Regions from separate parts of the Paenibacillus sp. FSL H7-0943 genome, predicted to be linked through region 1. Evidence: riboswitches for the same ligand, from Rfam matches in the RefSeq annotation. Region 1 holds a riboswitch; the other holds the start of a gene.
What was found. A riboswitch is a leader RNA that binds a small molecule or an ion and turns the genes downstream of it on or off. The one in region 1 is predicted to bind preQ1.
Positions count from the first base shown of each region.

Region 2: another riboswitch for preQ1. It lies ahead of NSQ55_RS06235 (queuosine precursor transporter); the one in region 1 lies ahead of queF (preQ(1) synthase).

Region 1 covers NZ_CP150148.1:3,725,393-3,736,997, forward strand. Annotated here, with positions in the region: gene NSQ55_RS16225 (sugar ABC transporter ATP-binding protein) at 1-1,217, opposite strand, end outside; gene NSQ55_RS16230 (class I SAM-dependent methyltransferase) at 1,443-2,288, opposite strand; gene NSQ55_RS16235 (DMT family transporter) at 2,321-3,235, opposite strand; gene NSQ55_RS16240 (zinc-dependent alcohol dehydrogenase) at 3,378-4,514, opposite strand; gene NSQ55_RS16245 (VanW family protein) at 4,596-5,414, opposite strand; gene NSQ55_RS16250 (cysteine hydrolase family protein) at 5,415-5,936, opposite strand; gene queE (7-carboxy-7-deazaguanine synthase QueE) at 6,072-6,794, opposite strand; gene NSQ55_RS16260 (6-carboxytetrahydropterin synthase) at 6,787-7,269, opposite strand; gene queC (7-cyano-7-deazaguanine synthase QueC) at 7,269-7,931, opposite strand; gene queF (preQ(1) synthase) at 7,961-8,434, opposite strand; PreQ1 riboswitch class I at 8,598-8,641, opposite strand; gene NSQ55_RS16275 (hypothetical protein) at 8,957-9,292, shown strand; gene murB (UDP-N-acetylmuramate dehydrogenase) at 9,357-10,268, opposite strand; gene NSQ55_RS16285 (ABC transporter ATP-binding protein) at 10,419-11,219, opposite strand; gene NSQ55_RS16290 (iron ABC transporter permease) at 11,275-11,605, opposite strand, start outside.
Region 2 covers NZ_CP150148.1:1,413,776-1,425,380, forward strand. Annotated here, with positions in the region: gene NSQ55_RS06200 (D-alanine--D-alanine ligase) at 1-572, shown strand, start outside; gene NSQ55_RS06205 (aminotransferase class I/II-fold pyridoxal phosphate-dependent enzyme) at 565-1,728, shown strand; gene cobT (nicotinate-nucleotide--dimethylbenzimidazole phosphoribosyltransferase) at 1,824-2,885, shown strand; gene cobU (bifunctional adenosylcobinamide kinase/adenosylcobinamide-phosphate guanylyltransferase) at 2,882-3,430, shown strand; gene cobS (adenosylcobinamide-GDP ribazoletransferase) at 3,427-4,242, shown strand; gene NSQ55_RS06225 (YnfA family protein) at 4,359-4,685, shown strand; gene NSQ55_RS06230 (methyl-accepting chemotaxis protein) at 5,772-7,460, opposite strand; PreQ1 riboswitch class I at 7,827-7,872, shown strand; gene NSQ55_RS06235 (queuosine precursor transporter) at 7,883-8,596, shown strand; gene NSQ55_RS06240 (AMP-binding protein) at 8,874-10,355, shown strand; gene NSQ55_RS06245 (thiolase family protein) at 10,352-11,503, shown strand; gene NSQ55_RS06250 (MaoC family dehydratase N-terminal domain-containing protein) at 11,500-11,605, shown strand, end outside.

The DNA.
Region 1 (11,605 bases):
TGTTGATTACCTCCGGACAGAAACTTAACCTTTTGACCTACACTTGGAGTTTTGGTGGCTAGCGCTTCAACATGCTGCTCCGCTGAGCTTCGCATCTCCCGCTCCTTCATCCAGCCAAATGAATTACGGAATTTATAAAAGGAGGCAATCGCATTATTCATGCTGATATCCATATCCACAAGCAATCCGAAACGTTTGCGGTCTTCGGACAAATACCCAATACCATGCTGTACCGCTTGATGTGGCTGACGTATCCGAACCGATTTTCCATGGAGCATAATTTCACCCTCATCGATGGGATCGGCACCAAATACGGCACGTACAACCTCGGTACGTCCAGCTCCCATTAAACCAGCGAAGCCCAAAATCTCACCTTTATACAGATGAAAGCTAATATCCTTGAACGCATGCCCTCTAGAAAGCTTCCGAACTTCTAAGACAACTTGCTGAGTCTGTTTCGCAATCGTTGGTTTCGACGTTTGATATAATTCACGTCCAACCATCATGCTGATGATCTGATCAATCGTTATTGAATCGGTACGAACGGTATCTACATAACAACCATCACGCATAACTGTAATGCGGTCTGTAATTCGCTTCAATTCATCCATGCGGTGAGAGATATAAATAATTCCCACACCTTTATCTCGTAGCTGCTCAATCATTCGAAATAACTCGTTAATTTCTGTATCTGTTAACGCGGCGGTTGGTTCATCCATGATCAATACCTCGGCTTGGAAAGACAAGGCTTTAGCGATTTCAACCATTTGCTGATTAGCAACGGTCAGGTCTGATACCAAAACTCTGGGATCCAGCTTCAGATTCATTTGATCAAACAGTACCTGAACTTTTCGGTTCATCTCCACATCATCAACGAACCATTTCAGAGCTTTACGCGGCTCTCGTCCAATGTAAATGTTCTGGGCGACCGTAAGATGAGGCATTAAATTCAATTCCTGATGGATGATACTAATTCCAAGCTCCTGTGCTTCACGGGTATTAACAATCTCCACTTCATTTCCCTTGTACCACATTTGACCAGCATCCTTGGAATAGACACCTGTCGCAATCTTCATAAGGGTAGACTTGCCAGCGCCATTTTCTCCTACTAACGCATGAACTTCCCCACGCTTCAGCTCAAATTGACATTCATTCAAAGCATGAACACCTGGAAAAAACTTGTTGATTCCCTCCATACGAAGCAACACTTCGTTCATTTTGATATCCACCTCAAATTCTTTGAGAATGCCTTAACCCTTAAAGTAATCGCTTTCAATCCGGAATGTAAAATCATTGTATTCCCTATAAGTTGCCATTGTAATGGAATAATCTCCGTAAAAAAGTTTAAAATTTTATGTTTTACATACAAAAAAAGCTGAACCGAGAGCACCTCAGTTCAGCACAAATGTTATACCCTAAAAATCACATGTCAGCGAACCCTCCTAAAGGCTTGCGCCATTTCCAGCCACCAATGTGAAGGTCTTAGGAATTCCCTTATCATACACGTCGGAGGATAGATTAGGTTCTTCAACTAATTGGCGGATCACTAGTCCGCTATTAGCTGCTGCGGTTACAATTTCTCCGAGTGTCCAGCGGCGCCAATACACAACACTATGCTCTTGTTCACCTGCTGGTTTACCTGTGGAAGGCAAATACTTGGAATAGGATACCTTCTTCTCTTCCAATGATGAGTCAAAATAATCTCCGTTTACTTTGTGTTTGCGTACCTTCGCAGTAGATCCCTTCGAGGAAATAAGCTTGGTCGTTACCGGATGAAAATCGCGGAGTACAAATACGCCTCCAGGAGAAAGCAATCGGCGAGCTGTTTCCATGAATAGTGTAAGGTTGGTAAAGTAATGAACAATTCCTAACTCTGCAAAGACGATGTCATATGAACCATCAAGGACGTCTTCTGGCAGCTTAAGAATATCTGAGACGATATAGGTTAGTGGTACCCCTGCTTCTTGGGCAAGATCAGCCGCATATCGCGCATTGGCTTCCGAGAAGTCAGCAACCGTTACTTCCGCACCTAGTAATGAGAGTGCCACGGCCTTCATCCCGTTTGAGCCCATTAAATTCATCATTTTCTTCCCCTTCACCTCTCCAAAAAAAGAAAGGAGCGGGTGAAGCTTTGCACTTGGTTCCTTTATTAATTTTGCAGCTGCTTCTGACGGTGTACCAAACCGAGTTACCCAAGCGGTATAAGTATCTTCGTTCCAAAGCTCTTCGCTTGTTGGCACAGCGTTTTTTTCTGCCTGATTATTTGAATATTGATTCTGCTCTTCCATCCATTGCTACCCCTTTATGTGTAAAATATCTGTTATGAAGCATTCTGAATGGCATCAGCCATCCGGATAGTTTTCCTTCTTCCCGCGTACAAATATACTGCGAGGCCAATCATAACGAGCAGCCCACCTGCCCATTGTAAGGTTGTTAGCTGTTCACCCAAGAGTAAATACGCTAAGATACTGGCACCCACTGGTTCTCCTAAAATGTTCATTGAAACCGTAGTCGCGGATACATATTGTAGTAACCAATTAAACAAAATATGGCCAAACACCGTTGGCACCACTGCTAACAATACAAAGATTCCCCATTCCTTGTCCGGATAATTAAAAAAGGAAATCCCCATGAACAGATTGTATACGGCAAACACGCCAGCGGCTGATAAGAAGACAATCAAGCTATATAAGTAAGAGGGCATACGCACCACTAGCTTTTGACCGATCAGCATATGTACAGCTACCGCGACAGTGCCTCCGACCGATAATAGATCACCTTTTAGATTATCCGCAGAGATGCCGATATCACCCCAGCCGATAAACACGACACCGCCAATCGCAATGCCAAGCCCTAGAATAGCGGACAGAGCTGTCTTTTCCTTATACAAAAAATAAACACCCAGCATAATAAATACAGGCTCCAGCGCCATGATCATTGTTGAACTAGCTACCGAAGTATACTTCAATGATCCCATCCATAGCAAAAAGTGCAGCGCAAGCATTGCGCCTGAGAGGATGAGCATTAGCCAGTCTTTTTTACGAAGAGCAAAAGCAGCTCCACTATAGGGTCTTGCAAAAGGTAGCATCAGCAGTGAGGTAAATAATAATCTGTACATGCCTTGTATAGATGCAGGTGCATCAGACCATTTAATAAAAATGGCGGAAAAGGAGATGGCCACAATCCCTATCAACATTAATAGTGGAATCGGAAGTGGCGGTTTTTTAAGTTTCACATGTTACGCGTCCTTTCAATATCTTAAGTCACTTATGTTAATTTAACGCAGACCGTGAAAAAATGCATCTATTTTCATAAGATTTCACTAAAAAAAGCACAAGCAATGTCATTTCTGACGAAAGCTCATGCTTCTTAAAAGGCTACGGCTTCAGAACAACCTTGATGCAATCCTCTTTTTTCTCACTAAAAACGTCATAGCCATGCTCCGCTTTACTAATTGGCAGGCGATGCGTAATGATATCTGTAGGATCAAATTTATTTTCTTTAATCATCTTATACAGCAACGGCATATAGTGAATCACCGGCGCTTGTCCCATTTTTAAAGTAATGTTGCGTTCAAATAGATGACCCAAAGGGAACATATTGTAATTAAGCCCATAAACTCCCACAAGCTGAATAGTTCCGAATTTACGTACGATATCCGAGGCCATTCTAAATGCACTGAGTGAGCCTCCCTGTAGCTTCAGAGTGGTTTCCACTTTCTCCAAAGCAGATATTTTGGCATCTAAACCTACACAGTCAATAACTACATCTGCGCCCCCATGTGTTATCTCCTTCAAATGAGCTTCAATATCCTTGATCTCTTCGAAATTATAAACTTCAACATTATTGGTCAGCTTCGCATGCTGCAGACGATAGCCAATATGATCAACCGCAATGACTCTTGAGGCACCTTTGATCCAGGCAAACTTCTGAGTAAGCAGTCCAACAGGACCGCAGCCGAGAACAATGACTGTATCCCCTGGCTTCACTCCGCCGCTTTCTACTCCCCACCAAGCAGTAGGCACAATATCAGATATGAAAAGAATTTTCTCATCTTCCATTTCTGCATCCTCAGGAACGACAAAAGGGCCGAAATTACCATAAGGAACCCGCAGCAATTCAGCTTGTCCGCCTGCAAAGCCCCCATAAGTATCGGAATAACCAAGATAACCGCCTGTGTCCTTGGCGTCATTAGCATTGTCGCATTGGCTCTCCATCTCATGCTTGCAGAAAAAACACTGCCCACAGGCGACATTAAAGGGGATGATGACTCGGTCACCTTTTTTGACTTTAGTTACATCAGGTCCCACTTCCTCAACTATCCCCATCGGCTCATGACCAATAACATAATCATCATGCATACCTGGTATTTCCCCGTTATAAATGTGCAGATCCGAGCCACAAATCGCCGTAGTGGTAATCCGAACGAGGATGTCATCTTTTTTCTCAAGCGTCGGATCAGCTACTTCTTTAACTTTCACTTTTTTCTTCCCTTGGTAGGTTAGTGCTTTCATGCTGTTAATCCGCTCCTTTGGAGATGGTCTAGAGATATAATTTTCATGCCTTTCTATGTTATATCCCTAAGTCCTAACCTCTTATCCATGAAGAAGCGGGGAATACATCATTAGTGCGTAATTATCAGTTACAGCTTCATCTCCAATTAGATCTCCAGAGCGTGTATATACTTTTCGACTGATCTTGTTACTGCGTATATATCCGCCCCAAGGCTCTAGACTAATCCTATGATCACTTTCGTATACTTCATAATCATAAAGCGCCTGCTCATTGCATCTCCACTCCCCGTGTAAATGGCTATCGTCCAGCCAGAGCTTTAGTTGATACGTTTGAGCGGTGTTATTTTTTAATTGAAGATCCAAATAGTTATAAGAACAGGTCGCCCCGCTTCCAAAAGGTTGCGTACGTTGTTCATCTGGAAATACATCATAACTGTGACGATGCCGTTCCATAACGGTAAGTGGCGTATGCAGTGCCATCCAATAGATCAGATTAGACAACTGGCATAAGCCTCCTCCAACCCCGGAATGAAAACCACCATAATGTAGCACCATACCCTCCAGATACCCTTTTCGCTTAGTGGGCTTACCAATACTTCTCCAGTAGGAAAAAGTCTCCCCCGGCTGCACAACAAGTCCATCCAGCTTCGCAATTGCCAGCCGTAAGTTAGTTATTTTATTGTATTGAAGCACCATATCTACATTCCGAAGACTTCTTAATAACGGGGTAGCATGAGTCATAGCTGCATAAGTTAAAGTTTCATCCGTACGCTGCTTCGCTATTTTGCTTCGTCCAGTGCACCATTTCAAATATCTTTTCCAAATAAAATATCGTTTGCCAGCAAACAATCTAAGGCGAGAACGCTGAATAGGCTTCATGGCAGCCTGGGGTGTATTCATCTAGAACTGAACCTCGCTTTCAGCTCGTAACTGGGCGAATCTACCTCCAATTATCGCATTATGATGCTTAACGATCTCCCTACTACTCAGAACCCCATTATCAAAGGTGCTATGAGCGTCTGAGACCAGTACACTTTTATATCCCATGCTGTATGCGCGTCTTATTGTCGTATCCAGACAGAATTCACTTTGCATCCCACAGATCACCAGATCCGTGATCCCGAGCTTTTGGAGTTCATCTTGCAGTTCCGTTCGGTGAAAAGCATCCCAAGTAGGCTTCTCAACGATAACTTCGCCTTCCTGCGGTGTGATGCGGTGACTGATCTGCCAAGTGGGTGTACCTTTTGTGTACTCCTCATCTTCGGTATGTTGAATATACACAATAGGAGTACCTGCTAATCGAGCTTTTTGCTGAAGGGAGACAATCCTGTCCATCACACCCTCTTCATCGTACAGCTTTAGATCATAGGAGAACATGGCTTCTTGAACATCGATAATTAATAATGCTGTTGATTGTTCCAAATGAATAACCTCCAAGAGCTTTTTTTAAAATCATACCAGAAACTGGGACAGACTATCTACCTACTAGAAGTTACAACTGTTAAAAATAAAAACCGAGTATCTGTAAGCAGATACCCGGACGATTTCATCAATCATTTATTTGCCACGCTTATTATGCCAGATCAATGCATGCAGCTGTGGAAGTACACGAACCTTGTTCATATCCGAATCCACGATTACTTTATTAAACAACCACTCCAGCCTTCCCAGAAGCCGAGCAGAAATGTTGCCCTCTTCCGTGACATCATCATTACCAGGCTGCAGAAAGAGCTGCACATTCGGATATCGCTGGTGAACGTTTTTCGCATAATCAAAATCCTTATCATCAAACACTACGACCTTCAAGCTATGCGTAGAACGACCCAGTTTCTCCATCTTACTCATGATGTTATCTAGCATTTCCCAATTCGTTGTCATTCCTGAGCTTGGGGGTTTAGGACTGATTGTCAGCACATCCACGTCATTGAACCAATCCTGCCATTTACTCCCCTGAGTTTCTATCGCTGCTATTATTCCACGCTCATGAAGCAGATTGATGAAGGTACCCATTCCTTCACCAATCAAGGCAGGATTACCGCCTGAAATCGTAACACAGTCGAAATTATCTCCAGCTAACGCCAATAATTCATTTATGATTTCCTCTGCTTCCATCATGCGAACCTTATTCTTAGCCGTACCATCCCAAGTAAAAGCGGAGTCACACCAGCCGCAGCGATAATCGCAGCCATAGGTGCGGACAAACATCGTCTTCACTCCAATTACCGCACCTTCGCCTTGAATAGTTGGACCGAACATTTCAATTACAGGAATCTTACTCACAATCACAGCCTCCATACAAACGGTAGGATGGCCCTTCATCCGGAACATCTTCAGCCAGCACCTCTGCCCAAGAGGTTGGAGTCTCCCATAGCTTTACCGAGTACAAAGGCAACCCTGCTTGCTTAAGCTTGTAGGCAATATATGAAGACATATTCTCTACTGTGGTGCGGAAAGACAACAAGGCTACTTTGGAGCCCGTATTCGTTAACGTCTCTAACACAGGTTCATTTCCCATGGCAAGAAAAGCGTGATCTAAACGATCTACAAGGCTTTGTTGTACTGTCATTTTGATATCGCTGAAATCAATGACGAAACCTTCATCCGAGTGGCCTTCCGCGGCCATAGGTTTGCCCTTAAGCACTACTTCGAGCTTATAAGTATGTCCGTGCAGATTGCTGCATTTCCCTTTGTGTCCCACTAACTGGTGTGCCGCATCGAACGTAAATATTTTGCAGACTGAAACCTCGTTAAGCATTAAGAACCGGCCTCCATTCTCTCCGCCTCATATTGCTCAAGACCACGCTGACGCAATAGACAGGCTGGACAAGTACCGCAGCCACTGCCAATTATACCGTTGTAACAGGTCAGTGTGTGTTCGCGAACATAATCAAAATACCCCAGTGCATCGGCCATTTTCCACGTTTCTTTTTTATCCAGCCACATTAGGGGAGTGTGGATCGCAAACTCATAGTCCATAGATAAGTTCAGCGTAACATTCAATGATTTCACAAAAACATCACGGCAGTCCGGATAACCGCTAAAGTCCGTTTGGCAAACCCCAGTGACGATATGGGAGTACCCCAGTTGTTTAGCTAATATTGCGGCAAAAGATAAAAACAACAAATTCCGTCCATCGACGAAAGTACTTGGAAGCTCATCTCCTTCACCAGCCAGAATATCTATATCCTGACGGGTAAGTGCATTGGGTGCCAGCTGATTGAGCAGCCCCAGATCAAGAATATGCTGTTTTACATTAAACTTAGCTGCTATCTCTGTTGCAACATCGATTTCAGCCGCATGACGTTGACTATAGTTGAAGGTAACTACCTGCACTTCCTCATACTGCTGCAATGCCCAAACCAGGCAAGTGGTGCTATCTTGTCCGCCGCTGAATACGACGAGTGCTTTTTTGTTCATATGAATCTCTCCTTATCACAAGTTGGAATTTAGCGGTTGTCCACTTTTTCTGGATAGAGGTCGTGATTGATTAAGCGGTGTTCCGCCATCGCCTCATACTTCGTACCCGGTCTTCCATAGTTGCAATAAGGATCAATTGAAATGCCTCCGCGCGGAGTGAACTTGCCCCATACCTCAATGTAACGCGGATCCATCAGAGAGATCAGATCATTCATAATAATGTTGACACAGTCCTCATGAAAATCACCATGGTTGCGGAAGCTAAACAGATACAGCTTTAATGATTTGGATTCCACCATTTTTTGTTCAGGAATATACGAAATATACAGCGTGGCAAAATCCGGCTGACCCGTTACAGGACACAAGCTAGTGAACTCAGGGCAGTTGAATTTAACAAAATAATCACGCCCGGGATGTTTGTTATCAAACACCTCCAGAATGTCTGGATCATAACCAAACTTGTACTGTGTTCCCTGATTACCAAGCAAAGTAACTTCCTGCATTTCCTCTTTCAATCTTCCTTCTGACACGACAAAAAACCCCTCTCTTTTCCTTCGGCCTTGGCCGGTAATGGAAAGAAGAACGAGATTTCGAAAACTTGGCTCCACTAAGAAGAAACGGAAGCAACGTCCGGATAAAGGACAGCAACCGCTTGTACTGTTTAATATATTCTTAGTTTTTTATAGAGGGAGTTCGCGAACCTCTCCTGCACAACTTTAGCGCAGACTTCTTCTTAAAGCATATTGCGTCTTGAACTATACCATGGGTAGCCCGCTCCTGACAAGTTCTACTCTTTACTGTTACCTTATATAGATCAGCAAATAACTCCAGGTTACCGCGGATAGATCTGCGTATGTAGAGTTTATGAAGTTCAAAAACAATGCCAATTTGGTCGTGAATTTCTTTTTTTAATCACATGAATTATTCATACAGTTAATTAAGATGTGGCAAAAAAAAAGGATTCAAATCCTAAGAAAAGGGTAACTTATTCATAATAATCTTCGAGCTAAGGGTGGGAGCATTTTATGGAACAAAGTATACAGCAGCTTATGGATTGGCTTAACAATCATTTGAATGAAACAATCGCTATTGAAAAGAAAGAACTTCGTGATCTGGATAAAGTTCATTTCAATTTAGAGGCCGTAGATTTCCGCAGTGCAGATGACGTAATTGATGAATATCTTGGAAGTGCACTGATATTAAGAGGTTTCGGCAGCACACTTAACGCCGATGGTGAACTGGTATCCCTGCCACAATCCACTTATGATTTAGCTGTTGAAGGTCTTCAAATCGTAGACTTAGCCGACCGCAAGGCAGAAATAACTACGGACAGAGCTAATTACACCCTTTCAGTAGATTAAACGAACATGATTATGATAAGCAAAAAGAGCCCACAGCGATCTGCGGGCTCTTTTTGCTTATCATTTATTCTTCTCCAATGATCTCCACTTCAGTTTCAAGCTCTACACCGAATTTATCCTTCACAGTCGCTCTTACATGGTGGATTAGCCCGATGTAATCACTGGCTGTTGCATTATCTGCATTCACAATAAATCCCGCATGCTTCTTGGATACCTCAGCACCGCCGATTCTTGTACCCTGTAAGCCGCTCTCTTGAATTAACTGTCCTGCAAAACGGCCTGGAGGCCGCTTAAATACACTCCCACAGGATGGATACTCAAGCGGTTGCTTCGATTCACGTAAATATGTTAGTTCATCCATTTTTGCCTTGATCGTTAAAACATCACCGGAAGTCATAGCAAATTTGGCCTCAAGTACAATATACTCACCGCTTGCGAATACACTTTTTCTGTATCCCCATTGCAGCTCATCTCCTTGCAGAGTTACCAATTGCCCGTTCTTATTTATAGCTAGTGCACTATGCAGGACATCTTTGATCTCACCGCCATAAGCACCTGCGTTCATATAGAGCGCTCCACCAACTGTTCCTGGAATGCCACAGGCGAACTCAAGACCCGTAAGCTCCTTATCAAGCGCATATCTGGAAACATCAATTATTTTGGCACCACATTGCGCATATAAGAGATTGTCGCGAATTCCCATTTCGGTCAGTCCTGCCGTTTGCAGAACGATTCCACGTACCCCTCCATCACGGATAATCACATTGGAGCCATTCCCAAGTACCGTAAGGGTTATCCCATTTTGTTCTGCATATGTAACAATCTTTTGAATTTCATCATAAGTAGCTGGTGCAGCCAAAATATCAGCTTTTCCGCCCATTTTAGTGTACACGTGATCTTTTAAATACTCATGACTTTTCACTTTTCCTGCAGTCATTAGCTGCTCTAGGTCATCTTGAATTTTGTCAATATTCATGTTTTCATGCTCCTTTAACCATGTATAAATGATGGTCCTTGATCTATTTTAAAGAGTTATTATGAAATTGTAGGCAACCACAACTGTAACAACGAACAGGCTCCCTTGTCAATGACGGGAGCCTGTTCGTTATATGATTTTAGATGATAATTACACAGCTTTATAGGCAGCAAGCTCGTAAGGAAGACACAGTGGCACACCCGTACGTGGATCCGGAACGATATCCGCTTCAATTCCAAACACTTCCCGCAATACATCTGGTGTCATAACCTCAGTAGGTGAGCCTTCGCTAACCACAGTACCGGACTTAATCGCTACCATATGCTGCGCATAACGAGTAGCATGATTCAAATCATGCACGACCATGATAATGGTACGGCCTTCTTCCTCATTCAGCTTTTGCAAAAGCTGAAGAACTTCGAGCTGATGCGCCATATCTAGGAACGTTGTAGGCTCGTCAAGGAATAAAATATCTGTTTCTTGAGCCAACGCCATAGCGATCCAAGCGCGTTGACGTTGTCCACCAGAGAGACGGTCAATAGGGCGATCATGAAAAGATTCCATGCCCGTAACAGAGATGGCGTTGGAGATGATGTTGCGATCCTCTGCGGTCATCGTGCCAAATCCCTTTTGATGAGGGAAACGACCGTAACTGACCAGCTCAGATACCGTCAGACCGTCAGGAGCCGTTGGGTTCTGCGGTAGAATCGCTAGCTGACGAGCAACCTCTTTAGTTGAAAAGTTATGGATCGATTTGCCGTCCAGCATTACGGTGCCACTCTTCGGCTTCATAATCCGGGCCATCGTTTTGAGGATTGTAGATTTACCGGAGCCGTTAGCGCCCACTAGTGCGGTGATTTTTCCCGTAGGGATAGACAAGTTCAAGCCTTTAACTATAGTAGCCTCTGCATACCCAATACTTAATTCTTCTGTATTCAAACGTTCTGACATGATCTACAACTCCCTTAAAAGTTTTATGGAGCTATGCTCCTAAGTATGAACTAATTTACGCTTTAGACTTGGCGAGTAAATATAAAAAGTAAGGTGCGCCAATAATCGCAACCACAATGCCAGTCGGAACTTCCGCAGGTTGCAGCACCCATCTGCCGATGGTATCAGCGGTAATCATAAGAAGCGCCCCTGTCAAAGCACTAGCAGGTAATAACACTTGATGGCGGGGTCCCACGAGCCTGCGAGCCAGGTGTGGTGCTATCAGGCCGACGAAGCCAATACCTCCGCTTACCGCGACGCAGGAGCCGGCAAGCGCTACGGCTGTTACCAGAAGGAGAATACGTTCCTTCTCCACACGCATTCCTAGACCTAATGAAGTGTGGTCC
Region 2 (11,605 bases), 2.3 Mb from region 1:
ATTCGGCTGAAGCGGTGGAACGGCTCGGATATCCTGTTATGGTGAAGCCATGTTCAGGCGGCTCGAGTATCGGAATGGAAAAAGTGAGCAGCAGCGAGGAGCTGTTGTGCGCAGTGCAGAAGGCTTTTGCCTGTGATCAGTCGATTTTGATTGAAAGCTACATTCAAGGCCAAGAAATCACCTGTTCTATTCTAAACGGAGAGCTGCTGCCTATTCTGGGAATAACCTCAGCAAATGCCGAGTGGTTCGATTACAGTGCTAAGTATGAAGAAGGCGGAGCAGATGAACGGGTCATTGAATTGCCTGCTGAGGTGCATGAGCGGGTACGCGAGGCTGCCTTGAGCTGTTACAAAGCACTAAAATGTAGCGTGTATGCACGGGTTGATATGCTGCTTAAAGAGGGGATTCCTTATGTGCTGGAGGTGAATACGTTACCAGGCATGACGAAGGCCAGTCTTTTACCCAAAAGCGCGCAAGCGGCAGGCTACACCTTCAGCGGACTGCTGGACGAAATCATCTCCCTTTCCCTAACGGAAAAGAGTGCAAAAGAAGAGGTGTACAGCCATGCATAATGAATGGATTGCTCCACGTGTGCGGGAGATTGCACCCTCGGGGATTCGGGCTTTTTTTGACCTAAGTGCGGGGAATCAGGATATTATATCGCTGGGTGTAGGGGAACCGGATTTCGTTACACCGGAGCATGTAAGAGCTGCCTGTATTCGTGCCTTGAATAATGGGGAAACGATGTATACGCCAAATTCCGGTTTACTGGAGCTTAGAGAGGAGATCGCTTCTTATCTGCACACAAGTTTCAAGCTTCGCTATGAGCCAAACGATGAGATTATGGTTACGGTGGGAAGCAGCGAGGCTGTGGATTTGGCATTACGAGCTTTCATTACACCTGGGGATGAGATTATCGTCCCTTCTCCGAGCTATATCGCATATTCGCCGATTACCCATTTGAACGGGGGGGTTACGGTGGAGGTAGAATCATCGGCCGAGCAGGGGTTTAAGCTTACTGCTGAAGCGTTACGGAAGGTGATTACTCCGCGTTCCAAGCTTCTTATGGTGAATTTTCCGACTAATCCTACAGGTGCAGTAATGACTTATGAAGATTGGCTGCCTATTGCACAGATTGTAAAAGAGAATAACCTACTGGTCATTTCAGATGAAATTTATGCCGAGCTTACGTATGACAGTCAGCATGTCAGCATCGCCTCTCTTCCCGGGATGCTGGAAAGGACGATTGTGATTAGCGGCTTCTCCAAAGCTTTTGCAATGACTGGCTGGAGAGTGGGTTATGCTTGTGGCGATCGAGAATTAATTGCTGCGATGCTAAAAATCCATCAATACACTGCGATGTGTGCCCCAGTGCTCGGTCAAATTGCTGCGATTGAATCATTGCGCAATGGAATGCAGCATAAGGAACATATGAAGCAATGCTTCGATGAGCGGAGAAAGCTGCTGGTTAGTGGATTTCGATCCATAGGACTACCTTGCCATGAACCTGCGGGTGCATTTTATGCCTTTCCTTCCATCGCTCACACCGGAATGAAATCAGAAGACTTCGCTTTGCAGCTGCTCAGGGAGGTCGGTGTCGCTGCGGTTCCGGGTCATGTGTTTGGAGCAGGCGGAGAGGGTTATATTCGCTGCTCCTATGCCGCTTCCTTACAAAAATTGACGGAGGCGCTGGAGAGAATCGAAGATTTTATGAAAGTGAAGTTGTAATTCTAGAAGTCCCCCTCTATCATAGATGGGGGCTTTTCTGCGAATATGAGATAGAATAGGTTATACGGATACATTTAATAGGAGGTCGTAATTATATGCTTTCAGATATTCAAGACGTAATTAAACAAATCACTCCGGCTGATGATCAGTCCATCCTCAAGGCGGAGCATCGGCTGAACATTCTGACCAAACCTCCGGGCAGTTTGGGACAATTGGAACCTCTGGCCGTTAAGCTCGCTGGAATTTCGGGTACGGAGCAGCCTAGTTTCACCAAACGAACAGTTGTTGTGATGGCTGCTGATCATGGGGTGTGCTGCGAAGGGGTTAGCGCATTTCCACAGGAAGTCACGCTACAGATGGCCCATAACTTTCTCAGCGGTGGAGCGGCTGTGAATGTATTGGCACGTCAAGCTGGGGCAGAGGTACAGTTTGTTGATGTCGGCATAAACGGCGATCTTAGTCATGTCGATCTGATTGATCGTAAAGTGCGCCGGGGAACGGATAATATGGCTGTGGGACCTGCGATGAGTCGTGAGGATGCCATGAATGCTCTTCTTGTTGGGATAAGAGTTGCGCAGGAAGCGGTTAAGAACGGCACGGAGATTTTTATAACAGGCGAAATGGGCATTGGGAATACTACGGCTAGTGCTGCCATTCTATGTGTTCTCAAAGGAATAGCCCCTGAAGTAGCTGTGGGACGAGGAACGGGAATTGATGATGAACGTTTACTACATAAAATTGCAGTGGTGGAACGCGCCTTAAAGGTAAATCAGCCGAATTCAGCAGATCCGTTGGATGTGTTATCTAAAGTTGGCGGACTGGAAATCGCTGGCTTGGCGGGACTGATTCTTGGTGCCGCTGCTAATCGGACACCTATCATTTTGGATGGTTTTATTTCGGGGGCGGCAGCGCTTGTGGCAAAAGCCCTTGCACCTGAATCCATCGCTTATATGATAGCGTCTCATGTATCAGGAGAACGGGGACACAAGTTAATGCTGGAGCAGCTTGGGCTTGAACCGCTGCTTAACCTCGGTCTGCGATTGGGTGAGGGAACAGGGGGAGTATTATGCCTTCATTTAATCGAGGCGATCTGCCGCATTTTGAGCGAAATGGCAACCTTTGAAAGTGCAGGCATCTCTGGAGCTGGTCAACGATGAGCATTCTTGTAACGGGAGGCGCACGTAGCGGGAAAAGTGGTTTTGCAGAAAAACTGATACAGTCACTGGCAGATCAGGCCTTCTATGTAGCAACCGGACAGGCTTTTGACGACGAAATGAAGGAACGGATTGCTCTGCATCAGCATCAACGAATGGAAAGTGGTTACGCTTGGGAGACGCTTGAGGAACCGTATGATTTACCAGATCTGCTAAAGCGATTATCGGGTGAAAAAGCGGTGCTCGTAGATTGTTTAACCTTATGGTTATCCAATGCATTATTGGCTGTGGAAGGTTTTGAAAATAGACAAGAGCTTGTTGAGAGTGAAATAACAAGGCTTGAAGACAGTGTGCGTTCTTTTCAAGGGACGCTTATTCTGGTCACTAATGAGGTTGGCGACGGGATTGTTCCGGAGTATGCGCTTGGCCGATTGTATCGTGATCTGGCGGGACGAATGAACGCCCTGATCGCTCGGCAATGCGAACAGGTCTTTCTAGTAACTGTTGGAATTCCAATTGAGCTGAAGAGCAGGGAGTATCGTTTATGAGGGAGCGTAGGGATGCAGCCGTAGCTGCCTTTCAGTTCTTATCCCGATTTCCTGTAAAAGGTGATCCGGGATTCTCTCCTGAACTGCTGCGCCGGAGTGTAATCTTCTATCCCATGGTAGGCGCAGCAATTGGGCTGTGTGTAGCTGCTGGAGCAGCCCTGACGGGATTGCTTTTACCTGCTTGGCCAGCAGCTGTGCTCACTCTGATTCTGTGGGTAGGCCTCACTGGCGGGTTGCATCTTGATGGCTGGATGGACAGCGCGGATGGTCTGCTCAGCTATCGGCCACGGGAGCGAGCCCTGGAGATTATGAAGGACAGCCGTGTGGGTGCGATGGGCGTACTCGCCTGCGTGCTGCTCCTGCTGTTTAAAGCATCTTTGTTGGCAGCTCTAATCGAAGGCCTCGCCTACTACGAGCTGCCGCTGCTCTTGGTACCAGCGGTCTGGAGCCGCTGGTATATGGTACGGGCAATGGTGCGTTATCCCATTGCCCGTGGAGACGAGGGGCTGGCCGCGAACTTCGCCGGCCTAGCTTCCTCGCATGAGCGGCGCGCGCTGGCAGTCGCCGCGCTGCTCTCGCTGGCCGCCGCCGCTGCGCCACTGGCGCTCGGCGCTGGCTTAGCCGCGTGGCCGCTGCATCTGGCGGCAGCTCTGCTGCTGCCGGTCGCGGCCTTGGCCTGCGGCACCGCGGCTGCACGGCGGATCAGCAGCCGGCTCGGCGGGCTCACCGGCGATGTGTACGGCGCGCTGAACGAGCTGCTGGAGGTTGTGCTGCTGCTAGTGTTATTGCTGCTCCAGCACAATTTAATGTGAGCTCCACGGGGGAACCTTGAGTGGTTTGTTGTAGGAGCTCTACGGGTGAACCTTGAGTACAATTTGTTGTGAGCAACCTTTGCGTTTTTATGAGATAGATAGGGAAGAGGGATGACATGTTATTTGCCATTCTGCTGTTTATAATTGCTGGGCTTGCTGAGATCGGTGGCGGATATTTAGTATGGTTATGGTTGAGAGAATCACGGCCACTTTGGTACGGTTTAGTGGGGTCTTTGATTCTGATAGCGTATGGGATTATCCCTACGTTGCAGAAATTCCCTTCCTTCGGTAGAGTGTATGCGGCTTACGGCGGGGTGTTTATCGTACTCGCGGTCTTATGGGGATGGCTTGTAGACAAGAAGACACCAGACGTATACGACTGGGTCGGAGCTGTTATTTGTGTGATCGGTGTATCGGTTATCCTCTGGGCACCGCGGCACTAGGTTGAGTGAGGTTTGCTTAGTCATAAAAGCTGAAAAAAGCTGAGTAACCTAGTTTTTACTAAGTGAGTAACTTGGCTCCGGACTCAGGAGACCTTATTTGCGATAAAAGGGTTAATTTGGAGCGTTTTCGGACATCAGAGGCGCTATTTGAACAAAATAGGCTGAGTCTGGGTTGATTATGAGGCAATAGCGTCTCTCGAGTCCGAAAAAGCCTCCAAATGGCAGTTTTTCGAGTAATAGCGGCATCTGAGTCCGCAAGCCAGCAGCAAATGGCGTGCTGAGTCTAAGTGAGAGCTTCGCGCAAGCTAGCGCATGTAGCCGAGTCTATTGCTGTAGGTAGCATCGACGGATGAACTTTGAGTAATTTGCTGTAGGTAGCATCGACGGATGAACTTTGAGTAATTTGCAGTAGGTAGCATCCACGGAGGAACTTTGAGTAATTTGCTGTTGGTAGTGCCACGGAGGAACTTTGAGTAATTTGCTGTTGGTAGCGCCACGGAGGAACTTTGAGTAATTTGCTGTAGGTAACTTGGCTCCGGACTCAGGAGATCTTATTTGCGATAAAAGGGTTAATTTGGAGCGTTTTCGGACACCAGAGGCGCTATTTGAGCGAAATAGGCTGAGTCTGGGTTGATTATGAGGCAATAGCGTCTCTCGAGTCCGAAAAAGTCTCCAAATGGCAGTTTTTCGAGTAATAGCGGCATCTGAGTCCGCAAGCCAGCAGCAAATGACGCGCCGAGTCTAAGCGAGAGTATCGCGCAAGCCAGCAGCAAATGACGCGCCGAGTCTAAGCGAGAGTATCGCGCAAGCCAGCAGTAAATGACGCGCCGAGTCTAAGCGAGAGTATCGCGCAAGCCAACGCCAAATGACGCGCCGAGTCTAAACGAGAGTATCGCGCAAGCCAGCAGCAAATGGCGTGCCGAGTCTAAACGAGAGTATCGCGCAAGCCAGCAGCACATGACGCGCCGATTCTAAGCGAGAGCTTCGCGCAAGCCTAGCGTATGCCCCCAAGTCTAAGCGAGCCATCGCAAACTAAAAACCCCCGTTCAACACTTTCGTGTGAACGGGGGTTTTAATTTACAAGCGTTAAATCTTAAATTGCTGCACAGCTTCTTGGAGTTTCTTGGCTTGCTCATACAGATGTTTAACGGTTTCTGCATGGCCTTCCAGTTCGACGCGCTGCCGCTCTGAGTTAGCAGCGAGTGTGTCCGCACTTTCTTGCGATCTTGATGTAATTTGTGCAGTTTCTTCGACGGAAGCACTGACTTCTTCTGTACTTGCTGAGATTTGCTGTGTAGCCGCAGATACGGATTGGATGCTGTGATTGATGCTTTGGATAAGAATCAGGAGGTGATTAAAGGCATCACCTGCTTCTGCTACTTTGCCGACTCCAGAGGCAACCTCAGAATTCACGTGGTTCATCTCGGTAACGGAGCGGCTCATATCTTCTTGAAGCCCAAGTAGGAAGTCACGGATCTGTTCGTTTGCGTTACGGGATTGTTCAGACAGCTTGCGTACTTCTCCCGCAACAACAGCAAAGCCGCGTCCATGCTCTCCTGCGCGTGCAGCTTCAATTGAAGCATTCAGCGACAGCATTTGGATCTGTTTCGTAATTTCAGTAATACTGTGAACGACTTCTCCGATCATTACTGAACGCTCATTCATGATTTGTAATTGATCCAGCGACTGTAGGGAAGCACGTTCAACCTGGCGCATTTGCAGCACAGCGCTTTGAGCAATTTCATTACCGCCACTTGCTTCAGCGGAAGCCTCACTGATTTGCTCCGTGACTTCATTCGCTGCTGAGGCAATACTTTGAATGCCTAAATTGATTTCTTCCATTGCTCTCGAGTTATCTGATGCACTGCTAGCGATAGTCGTACTACCTTTGCCGATTTCTATTACCGATGAGCTGGAGTGTTCCGCCATATCATTGAGAACCTCAACACGTTCTTTTAAAGAGTTGGAATCCGCAACGACAGTATTAGAGGTTACCAGTACATGTCCAATCATTTCTTTCAGGCGTTGGGTCATCGCTTGGAAGCTTACGGACAACTGTGCAACTTCGTCATTTCCTTTAACTGATAATTCTTCGGTGAAATCTCCCTCTGCGAGCCGGGCACTATAAGCTGCCAGTTTTGAGATTGGACGTGTTATACGCACACTCATGAACCATGCACCAGTTAGGCCGATGATCAACGTCAGAAGTGTGATTCCGGCACTTGTCCATAGAATACTGTCTGTTTTTTCTTGAATGAAGCTTACGTCACTGCTTACACCGATAACCATCGTACTTCCGGGAATACCGATATAAGCTGTTTTATGTATACCATGTGCGTCGCTATATGTATCGCTTAGTCCAGTTTTTCCTTTAGAGGCTTGTTGCATTGCAGAGGATACGGTGACACTTTCTGCCCGTTGCAATTTTGCATCGTGATCTGCGGATAGAATCTCAGCTTCTTTCCCTTTCAGATTGACCAGAAAAATGGTTTCCACTCCATGTTGTTTCCTCTTTTCCTGAAAATAGAACTCGAGATTGGTGGCAGACTGATCGTTCTTATTTAGGGTTTGCTGGGCGTGCATTACGTTGAGATTCTTATATACGTCCTGAGCAGCGGCAGTAAGGATTTTGTTAATCTGCGGCATAACATAGCTGTTGAAGATACTGATAGAGATAAAATAGAAGCTGGTGCTTAACAAAAGAGACGTGAGCAACAGAACAACAAATAATAAACGCGTAAATTTGCGACTGATCGAATGCTTGATACGAAACATATCGTTCTCTCCTTTTTTTATGGACGGTGAGGTCATTTCTTTTTTGGTCTTCACTAGATACTCCATGCCAACTGCTGGAAATTGGCGACCCGAGATATATTCCATAGTTATGTCATATTTCTACTAAATGGATCGGGAATAAGGTGTTTGATACTATTCTATAGAATTAACCTCTGGATGAATAGTGAAAGTTTTGTCCTATAGAGCATTTTTTTCTGAAAAAAATGAATTATTGCTGACTATTTTAGATAATTGGCGAAAAAAAAGAAATGGAACTACCAATTTCATATAAAAATATTATTTTTATGGATTGTTAAGCGCTATTGTGATAGAGTATTAATGTTTTGTTCCGAAAATTTAATATTGTAAGCCGCGGTTCGTAACCATCCCGCGTAAACAAAACTAGGAGGAATTTCAGTAATATGTTTAATTTGCTGTGGGGAGTTTTATTTGTTATTGTCAATTTTGCTTTTTTTCTACTCTGTTACCGCTTGTTCGGGAAAAGTGGAATGTATGCCTGGGTAGGTATTGCTACTGTAATTGCTAACATTCAGGTAGCTAAGACGATTGCTATGCCATTTGATATTGTGATGACACTCGGAAATACGATGTATGTCACTTTATATATGACCAGCGATTTACTTAATGAGAAGTACGGAAGAGCGGAAGCACGTAAAGCGGTCTGGTTTGGTTTCTTCACCTTGCTTATGACTACTGTCATTATGCAGATGGTATTAGTATTTAAGCCGCAGGAGACCGATATCGCTCAGTCTTCTTTGGAGACGATTTTTGGGCTGATGCCTCGACTAGCTTTGGGTAGTCTTACTGCTTACTTCATTAGTCAGTTCCTAGATGTTCGGTTGTACTCTTGGATTCGTAAATATTACAGCACCTCAAGTCAGCTGTGGATTCGTTCCAACGGTAGTACGATGATTAGCTCCTTTGTGGATACACTTATTTTCTGTACCATTGCGTTTGCGGGCTTGTATGACTGGAATGTATGGCTTGAAATTTTGCTTACGACTTATCTAGCGAAGTTCTTACTAACCGCAGTAAGCACACCTATCTTATATATCGCCCGAACCTTTACTTTTGCTGAAGAGGGTTCACCATCATCCGTTCAAAAGAAGGACTAAACAACAATACAGCCAGCGCGTACCGATCATAATCGATGCGTGCTGGCTGTTTTTTCGTTGTAAGATGGACTTAATCGTTACATGAAAGATGTGTACATAAAAATAATATAAAGCTAAAATAAGCTATCGTAACAATTCTAGCGGGTTAGTTTAACAGGAGCGCCTGCGATGGCGCTTATCACATATCCTTTAGTTTGGGCTGGACTTGCGGGGCAGTCCGATTGAAGAGAATGTATATAATCGGTAGTCACAGAAATTACGAACAGGTGTGATCAGGATGAATCTAGTAATTCCTATACTGCGTCATGCAGCACAGCAGCCCGACAGCATTGCCTTAACCCATGACCAAGCAAGTCATACCTATGCCACATTAGTAAAAACGATGCGGAGAATCGCGAATGGCTTACAGCAAAAGGGTCTGAGGCATGACAAAATCGCGATTTTATCTACGAATCGTATTGAATTTGTTGAGGTTTTTTTGGGGGCGATTTATGCGGGCTGTGTTCCCATTCCCTTAGATCCCAAATGGAGTGCTAATGAACTGCAGGTTATTATAGAGCAGTGCCAGCCGACAATGATTTTTGCCGAGCCGGAAGCCGCAAAGAATCTGGTTTTCAAGGATCAAACGATCCCAACTCTGACCTTCTCAAATGAACGAACAGGTTCCTATGATCAGTGGCTGGCTGCCCTGAAGCCGGAGGCTGAGTTGGATGAGACGAATGAATTATTATTTATTGGCTTTACTTCAGGCACAACCGGATTGCCCAAAGGTTATATGCGTACCCATTTATCATGGTTAAAAAGCTTTGAGGTCTCGAATATTGCTTTTGAATTGGACGCTATGAAGGATGTTTTGGCACCAGGTCCATTTGTGCATTCCCTATCCTTATTCGCCGTAATGCAGAGTCTATATGGTGGAGCAACCTTTCATATCACACAAAAATTTAGTGCCACGCAGGTGTTAGAGTTGTGCCAGCAAATTGCGGGCGTGGTGCTGTTCGTCGTACCAACAATGATCGAATCCATGATGCAGCAGGCTGTACCTGGGCAGATACAGATTGATGCGATTATTAGCTCAGGTGCAAAGTGGTCGGAGTTGTCCAAGAAAAGGGGCATGGAAGTGTTTGGTGGAGCGCGGCTTTATGAATCCTACGGTTCTTCAGAAGCGAGCTATATTAGTTATTTGGATGTTCTGACCGAGCATAATCCGACCTCTGTAGGCAAACCTTATCCCGGGGTGCAAATTTCCATTCGTGATGACCAGTTCCGGGAAGTCCCTCCTGGGGAGATTGGGCAGCTATATGTGCGTAGTGATATGATATTTTTAGGCTACCATCAATTGCCTAATGAGACAGCAGCAGCTTTTAGAGAGGGATGGCTTGTTTTAGAAGACTATGTTTATCAGGATGAAGCTGGTTATTTATATATGGCGGGACGTTTGAAGAATAAAATCATATCCGGAGGGCTGAACGTTTATCCGGAAGAAATAGAGAGGGTGCTGGAGTTTCTTCCGGAAATAGATGAAGTGATGGTGCTTGGCGTGCCTGACGATTACTGGGGAGAACAGCTGATAGCCCTCGTGAAGTGGAGCGGAGAACAGCATTTATCTGTCGAAGAAATTAAGAATTATTGCCGCCAGTATTTAGCGAGCTACAAAGCGCCGAAGCAGCTGCTAACCGTGGATGAATTTATCTATACAAGTAGCGGGAAAATTGCCCGGCAAGCGATGAAAGACTATGTGAAAAGAGCGATGATATGATAGAAGCAGTAATTGTCATGGCAAAACGTACACCGGTTGGCAGAATGGGTGGCTTATTAAGTACACTTGAGCCGGAGGCATTACTGGCGCCGCTTATTCAGCATATTGTAGCCGAAACGAACTTGCCTAAAGAACTGATTGATGATGTCATTATTGGGAATGTTGTGGGCCCAGGAGGTAATATTGCCCGGGTAGCTGCGCTTGAAGCGGGGCTGCCTGTTTCGGTTCCGGGTGTCACCGTGGATCGTCAGTGCGGATCTGGGCTAGAGGCAATTAATATAGCAGCAAGACTGATTCAAAGCGGCGCTGGTGAGATTTATTTAGCAGGTGGTGTCGAAAGTACGAGCCGTGCTCCATGGAAAATGGCTAAACCACAGACGTTAATGGGGGTTCCACAGCTGTATACCCGTGCACATTTTACGCCTAGCTCTTACGGTGATCCGGATATGGGAATTGCTGCAGAGAATGTAGCTAGGAAATACGGGATTTCTCGAGAAGAGCAGGATCAATATGCCTTAAAAAGCCATCAAAAGGCGGTTCATGCTCAGCAAAGTGACCGGTTTCAGCAGGAGATAGTACCTCTTCAGGTAGAGGGGCAGTGGGTGAGCACCGACGAATGTCCTCGGGCAAATACGAGTCTGGACAAGCTGCAAAAGCTGCCGCCAATTTTTGAAGAAAAGGGTACCGTCACTGCTGGAAATGCCTGTCCTATTAATGATGGCGCAGCGCTTCTATTAATGATGTCTCGTGAGAAATGCCAGCAGCTTAAGCTTACCCCTATTTTGCGGGTCGTGGATGCGCAAGCTGCGGGTGTAGATCCGAATTATTTGGGTATGGGGCCTGTACCAGCTGTGCAAAAGGTGTTAAAACGCCAAAAGCTTACCGTTGCCGATTTAGATATCGTAGAGTTTAACGAAGCTTTTGCTTCACAAGTATTGGCATCACTGAACGAGCTTCAAATTCCACAGGAAAAGGTCAATCTTGGCGGGGGGGCATTAGCAATAGGCCATCCATACGGAGCTTCCGGGGCTATTTTAATGACTCGCTTATGTGCTGAAATGCAACATGCCCCTTACCAACGAGGGCTTGCTACTCTGGGAATCGGCGGCGGGATAGGTCTGGCAACACTCGTGGAGGTTATAGAATGAACAGTGTCCGACATCAGATCCATATGACTGCTGAATGGATTTCGGACTACGCACAGAGTATTGAAGCACCCTTGCAGACGATAAATGGAAAGCTGATCGCTC